2 linked regions of the Amycolatopsis sp. NBC_01488 genome follow. The protein of the gene in region 2 interacts with the protein of the main gene of each other region in a pairwise test. Links are inferred from orthologs where the notes say so. Each region holds a gene or a part of one and is shown on either strand. Other genes may lie near its edges. The genes, in order: OG738_RS38035 and paaC.

Evidence for each region.
Region 1: the proteins of paaC (region 2) and OG738_RS38035 interact in binary tests that used the Escherichia coli proteins (3 or more experiments, as listed by UniProt). The link is inferred for Amycolatopsis sp. NBC_01488 from one-to-one orthologs.

What each region holds. Positions count from the first base shown.
Region 1 is NZ_CP109434.1:8,103,789-8,107,102, reverse strand. What follows is about bases 208-3,206. They hold OG738_RS38035 (response regulator), read right to left. Parts: upstream 2,042-3,206; coding sequence 1,373-2,041; downstream 208-1,372. Other genes in these bases: OG738_RS38030 (sensor histidine kinase), read right to left, coding at 2,038-3,206; OG738_RS38040 (hypothetical protein), read left to right, coding at 755-1,297; OG738_RS38045 (COG4705 family protein), read left to right, coding at 208-581. Also shown: more of OG738_RS38045, read left to right, coding at 1-207; more of OG738_RS38030, read right to left, coding at 3,207-3,314. UniProt on the Escherichia coli protein: Member of the two-component regulatory system DpiA/DpiB, which is essential for expression of citrate-specific fermentation genes and genes involved in plasmid inheritance.
Region 2 is NZ_CP109434.1:607,418-610,618, forward strand. Bases 230-3,115 are described here. They hold paaC (1,2-phenylacetyl-CoA epoxidase subunit PaaC), read right to left. Parts: upstream 2,159-3,115; coding sequence 1,301-2,158; downstream 230-1,300. Other genes in these bases: paaE (1,2-phenylacetyl-CoA epoxidase subunit PaaE), read right to left, coding at 230-817; paaD (1,2-phenylacetyl-CoA epoxidase subunit PaaD), read right to left, coding at 819-1,307; paaB (1,2-phenylacetyl-CoA epoxidase subunit PaaB), read right to left, coding at 2,155-2,469; paaA (1,2-phenylacetyl-CoA epoxidase subunit PaaA), read right to left, coding at 2,508-3,115. In the rest of the region: more of paaE, read right to left, coding at 1-229; more of paaA, read right to left, coding at 3,116-3,201. UniProt on the Escherichia coli protein: Component of 1,2-phenylacetyl-CoA epoxidase multicomponent enzyme system which catalyzes the reduction of phenylacetyl-CoA (PA-CoA) to form 1,2-epoxyphenylacetyl-CoA. The subunit C may be essential for structural integrity of the alpha subunit.

The sequences.
Region 1 (3,314 bases), 7.5 Mb from region 2 along the record:
GGGCCTACGTCGCCTGGTTGTATTGGCTGGCTGTCGTGCTGGTGAGTGTCTTCGGCACCATGGCGGCCGATGTCCTGCATGTCGGTTTCGGTATTCCTTACGCCGTTTCAACGGTGTTCTTCGCTGTCGCGCTGGCCGCGGTTTTCGGGGTCTGGTATGCGACCGAGAAGACGCTGGCGATCCACAGCATCACCACGTTCCGCCGGGAACTGTTCTACTGGCTCGCGGTCGTCACCACCTTCGCGCTCGGCACGGCGGCGGGCGACCTCACGGCGACGACGCTGCACCTGGGGTATCTCGGCTCGGGGATGGCCTTCGCGGTGCTGATCGCCCTGCCGCCGCTGGCGCGTCGATGGCTCGGGCTGAACGCCGTCTTCGCTTTCTGGTTCGCCTACGTCCTGACCCGCCCGCTGGGCGCGTCGTTCGCGGACTGGATGGGCGTCCCCGCCGGCCGCGGCGGACTCGACCTCGGCACCGGGCCGGTCAGTCTCGCTCTGCTGGTCGCGATTCTCGCGTTCGTCGGGTATCTCTCGGTCACCCGTAGGGACGTCACGCGCCTCGGCGCGGGTGAAACTCGCTGACGTGCACGTCACCTCGTCAAGCGTTGTGGTGGATCCGGGAAAACCCCGATGGCACGGTCTCTTCGGCGTCGCATACTGGACCGGTGGGCGCCGGAGCCGGGGCAGGACGGTCGTTCGGCCGCCGACCCGTCTCGCAATGGGGGAGTGACATGCGACGTATCCGATCAGTGCCGGTGTTCGCGGTGCTGCCGGCGGTGATGCTGGGGCTGTGCGTCTCGTCGGCGGACGGCGCCTCGTCCGGGAAGGTCACCACTGGCCGGCCGCCCGATTCGGGCAGCGCCGTGAACTTGGTCGACTACACCGACAACGACGGCGCGGCGTCGACTGTGGTCCTGACCGGAGGGATCGGCGATTTCGGTGCGGCAGTGAGCGTCGACGCGAACGGTGCGGTCAGTCCCGATCACGACGGTGGCCTCGAACTGACGCTGTCGCAGGGATCTTTCCGGCTCGACGTGGTCGAACTCGATCGCCATGTCGCCGCCGTGATGAGCACTTTTCCGCCCGACCGCACCACTTGTTCCGGCACCGTGAGCGCGACCGCGCCGACGCCGATCGTGGCGGGCTCGGGCACCGGCGCGTATCGGGGGATCAAGGGCACGTTCACGCTGACCGTCACGATCGCCGAGGTCGACGCGAGGGCGAACTGCGGGCCGGGGAGCGCGTTTCTGGACCAGATCATCGTCACGGCTGGGTCCGGCACCGTTTCGCGGGCCTAGGCGCCCGGCGGTCCCGTTGGTGATTGCGGCCGTGCCGTTGGCAATGCCTTCGATCGGCCACTGAGGTGCACGTTGTCAGGTTGTGGCGTGGTACCGGTGTTCGGGCCGGCCGGCCGTGCCGTAGTTGAGGGACAGGTCTGCCAGGCCGCGGCGGACCAGGTCCGCGAGGTAGCGTTGTGCGGTTGCCCGGCTGATGCCCAGGCGCTCGGCGACGCCGGTGGCCGACAGGGGTTCGACCGACTCTCGTACGGTGGTGAGGACTTGGGCCATTGTGGTCGGCAGCCGCCGTTCGCCGGCGCGTTTGGCGGGGCCGCGCAGGAGTCCGTAGAGCGCGTCGACGGTCTCTTGGTTGGCGACGTCTGCTTCGCTGAGCCCGTCTCGGAGGCGCTGGTAGGCGGTCAGTTCTTCGCGTAGCTGTGCGAAGCCGAACGGCTTCACGAGGTAGTAGACCGCGCCCAGGCGGATGGCGCGGCGCACGCTGTCGATGTCGCGGGCCGCGGTGATCACGATGAAGTCGGGTTGATGATGATCTCCGCGCAGTCCGCTGATGAGATCCAGGCCGTTGCCGTCGGGCAGGTAGAGGTCGAGCAGCAGCAGGTCGGGGTGCGTCGTGCGGACCATCGCTCGCGCCTCGGCGAGGGAGTGGGCTTCGCCGACGGGGACGAACGGTTCGATCCGGCGGATGCTCGAGGCGTGTGCCTTCGCGATCCGGTAGTCGTCGTCGACGATCAGGGTCCTGATCATGCCCGGACCGCCGGCCGGGTGGTGGGCAGGCAGGTCGTGAAGGCGCCGCCGGGCCCGGGAGTGCAGGTGATCGTGCCGCCCAGCCGGGTCACCAGCCGGTGCACGAGCGCCAGGCCGAGGCCGCGGCGTACCCCGGCCCGCGCCGGTTTGGTGGTGTAGCCGTCGGCGAACACGCGTTCGGTGTCGTCGGCGGCGATTCCGGGACCGCTGTCGGTGACGTCGATCGTGATGACGTCGGCATCGTCTCGCAGCCGTACGGTGATGTGCCGCGGCGCGGGCGACTCGGCCACCGCGTCCAGCGCGTTGTCGACGAGGTTGCCGACGATCGTGAGGAGTGCCCGGGGATCGGGTCCGGGGTCTTCCAGCCGGGAGTCCGCGGTCACGGTGAGCAGGATGTCCCGTTCGGCCGCGATGGTGATCTTCGCGAGCAGCAGCGCGGCCAGCGCGGCCGGGGTGAGCTGGGCCCGCAGCTGTTCGGCCTGGCTCGTGCTGGTGGTGGTGAGCTCGTCCAGATAGGACATCGCTTCCTCGTGCTCGCCCATGCCGACCAGTACGGACAATACGTGCAGCCGGTTGGAGAACTCGTGCTGCTGCGCGCGCAGCGCGTCGGTCAGCCCGGTGACGCTGTCGAGTTCGCGGAGCAGGCCTTCCAGCTCGGTGCGGTCTCGCAAGGTCACCACGGAACCGACGTCCCGCCCGCCGAGCCGGACCGGCATCCGGTTGACCATCAGCAGGAACTCGTCGGTCAGCACGACCTGGTCGGCTCCGGCGTCGGTGCCGGCGAGCACGTCGTGCAACCTGCCGTCGGGCAGCAGGTCGTCGAGGGTGACGCCGATCGTGGCGTGCCGGAGCTTCAGCAGCCGCCGGGCCTCGTCGTTGATCATGCTCAGCCGCCCGTGCGGGTCGAAGGCGACGACCCCTTCCCGGATGCCGTGCAGCATGGCCTCCCGTTCCTGCAGCAGCCCGGCCAGGTCGTCCAGTTCCAGGCCGAACGTCATGCGCTTGAGCCGGCGCGCCAGGAAGAGCGACACCACGACCCCGACGGCGAGGGCGCCGCCGGTGTAGAGACCCAGCAGCGGGATCTCCGACCACAGCCGGCGTGACACGGTGCTCTCCAGGATTCCGACGGAGACCGCGCCGAGCAGTGTGCCGTCCGCGGCGCGCATGGGGGCTTTGCCGTTGGCGGACGGGCCGAGGGTGCCTTCGTCGATGCCGACGTGGGTCTGCCCGTCCAGCGCGCCTGCCGGGTTGTCGAGGAGTTGCCCGATGAGCG
Region 2 (3,201 bases):
TTGTCGACGAGCGGCCGTCCAGAACCACGCGGACTTCCGAGGACTCCCCCGCCACCGAGGGGTCCTCGTGCGTCACCGGCTCAGGTGGGGTGTCGACGTAGAACAGCTCCTGGTGGATTCGCGCGCGGGGCACGTCCAGGGACGTCAGCAGCTCCTGCGCGCCCGTCACCATCTCGAACGGACCGCACAGCCACCAATGGTCCACAGAGGACACCGGAATCAGGGAAGAAAACAACGAACGCAGCTTCGGCACGTCCAAGCGCCCCGTGAACAGCTCCGCCTCGCGCGGCTCGCGCGACAGCACGTGGATCAGCTCCAGGCGGGAGGGCGCGCGGTCCTTCAGGTCGGCCAGCTCGTCCGCGAACATCACCGTGTCCGTGCGGCGGTTGCCGTACAGCACCGTCACCGTCGCGTCCGGGGTGGCCAGCAGCGACGACACGATCGACAGCACCGGGGTGATGCCCGAGCCCGCCGCGATCAGGACGTGGTGGCCGCCTTCCGACAGGTCGGGGGTGAAGGAACCCGTGGGCGTGGCCACCTCGATCGTGTCGCCCGGGCGGACCTCGTTCACCAGCCAGGACGAGAACAGGCCGTCCGGCACCAGGCGGACGCCCACCCGGGGCGCCGCGCCCGCCGCCGCGCAGATCGAATACGACCGGCGCTCGTCGCGGCCGTCGACCGAACGCCGCAAAGTCAGCGACTGACCCGGTTTGAAGGCGTATTCGGCAGCCAGGGAAGCAGGCACGTCGAACGTCACGGCGACCGCGTCGTCGCACAACCGCGTGACGCCCGCGACCTTCAAGGGATGGAACGCCACCTCAGATCTCCTTGACCTGCTCGAACGGCTCGGCGCACGCGCGGCAGCGCCGCAGCGCCTTGCACGCCGTCGCGCCGAAACGGGACTGCTCCTCGGTATCCGCGGACCCGCAGTGCGGACAGCGAACGCGCGACACCGGAGCCGACAGCGTCAGCGGGATCGGGCCCGACCGCCGCGGGGCCGCGCCCGGGGGCGCGATACCGGCCGCGGAGAGCTTTTCCCGGCCCGCAGCCGAAATCCAGTCCGACGACCATGCCGGGGACAGCTGCGTCCGGATCTCGACGTCCGCGAAGCCCGCCGAAACCAGCGCGTGCTCCAGGTCGTCGCGCATCGTGTCCATCGCCGGGCAGCCCGTGTACGTCGGGGTGATCGCCACGACGACGCGGCCGTCCGACTCGGACACCGAACGCAGCACGCCCAGGTCCGCCAGGGTCAGCATCGGCAGCTCGGGGTCGGTGACCGTGGCCGCGACGGCCGCCGCCGTCACCATTTCGCGTCCGGCATCGCCCGGGCGACGCTCTGCAGCTCCGCCAGCAGGAAGCCCATCTGCTCGGTGTGGACGCCGTCGCGGCCCGTCCGGCCCGAGACGCCGGCCAGCTCGCCCGAAGACGGCCGCACCAACGTCGCCGCGGAAAGGGCCTCGTCCAGGACGAGATCGAACTCGGGCCGCAGCGTCGCCGCGTCGACGAACTCGACCTCGTGCGTGTGGAACAGCTCGCCGACGTACGGCCAGACCGCGTCGAGCCCTTCCTGCATCCGTTCGTGCGACAACGGCGTCCCGTCGCCGAGGCGGACCAGCCACTGCGCCGCGTAGTCGCGGTGGTAGGTCACCTCCTTGACGCCCTTGACCGCGATCGCCGCCAGCACCGGATCCACCGACGACACCAGCCGCTGCAGCAGCGCGAGGCGCCACGTCGAGAACACGAACAGCCGCGCGATCAGGTGCCCGAAGTGGCCGCCGCCCAGCTCCGCGAGCCGGACGTTGCGGAACTCGTTTTCCATGCGCGAGAACGCGAACGAATCCTCCGTGCGCGAAGAGCCGTCGGCCTTGCCCGCCCGCGCGAGCAGCAGCCGCGCCTGGCCGAGCAGGTCGAGGCCGATGTTCGCGATCGCGACCTCGTCCTCCAGCTCGGGCGCGTTGGTGCACCACTCCTGCAGCCGATGGGAGAAGATCAGCGCGTCGTCGCCCAGCATCAGGCAGTACGCGGCCAGCCGGTCACCGTCCACACCGGACGGCACCGAAGTGTCCACTCCGGACAGCGGATCCTCGAAGCCGGTGCCGAACGCCCAGCGGGCGTCGTTCTCCTCGGTCAGCGACTCGTACACGTTGTCGAAACTCATATGTGCGGCACCTCCTCGGGGATGTCGTAGAACGTCGGGTGGCGGTAGACCTTGTCGCCGCTCGGCGCGAAGAACGGGTCCTTCTCGTCCGGCGACGACGCCGTGATGTCCGACGCCCGCACGACCCAGATCGACACGCCCTCGTTGCGGCGGGTGTAGAGGTCCCGCGCGTGGTGCAGGGCCATCTGGTCGTCAGCCGCGTGCAGCGACCCGACGTGCACGTGGTTCAGCCCGCGCTTGCCGCGGACGAACACCTCGTACAGCGGCCAGTCGTGCTTGACTGGGCCGGGCGCGGCCGGGACGCCCTCCAGCGGGACGGCTCCGTGGCCGCCTTCGGCAGTAAGGTCGCTCACTTGCGCTCCTTCTTCGCGGCGTGCGCCACGGCGGCTTCCCGCACCCAGGCACCGTCTTCGTGCGCGCGGCGCCGGTGGGCGATGCGCGACGCGTTGCACGGGCCGTTGCCCTTCAACACGTTCTTGAACTCGTCCCAGTCGACCGCGCCGAAGTCGTAGTGCTCCCGCTCGGCATTCCACTTGAGCGAAGGGTCGGGGAACGTGACCCCCAGCGCGGCAGCCTGCGGCACCGACATGTCGACGAAGCGCTGCCGCAGCTCGTCGTTCGTGTGGCGCTTGACCTTCCACGCCATCGACTGCGCGGTGTTCGGCGAGTCGGCGTCCGGCGGGCCGAACATCATCAGCGACGGCCACCACCAGCGGTTCACGGCCTCCTGGACCATGTCCCGCTGCTGCTGGGTGCCCTTCATCATCGTCATCAGCAGCTCGTAGCCCTGCCGCTGGTGGAAGGACTCCTCCTTGCAGATCCGGATCATCGCCCGCGCGTACGGCCCGTACGACGACCGGCACAGCGGCACCTGGTTGCAGATCGCGGCGCCGTCGACCAGCCAGCCGATCACGCCGACGTCGGCGAAGGTCAGCGTCGGGTAGTTGAAGATCGACGAGTACTTCTGCTTGCCCGTGATCAGCTTGTCGGTCAGGTCCGCGCGGTCGGCGCCCAGCGTCGCCGCCGCCGAGTACAGGTAGAGG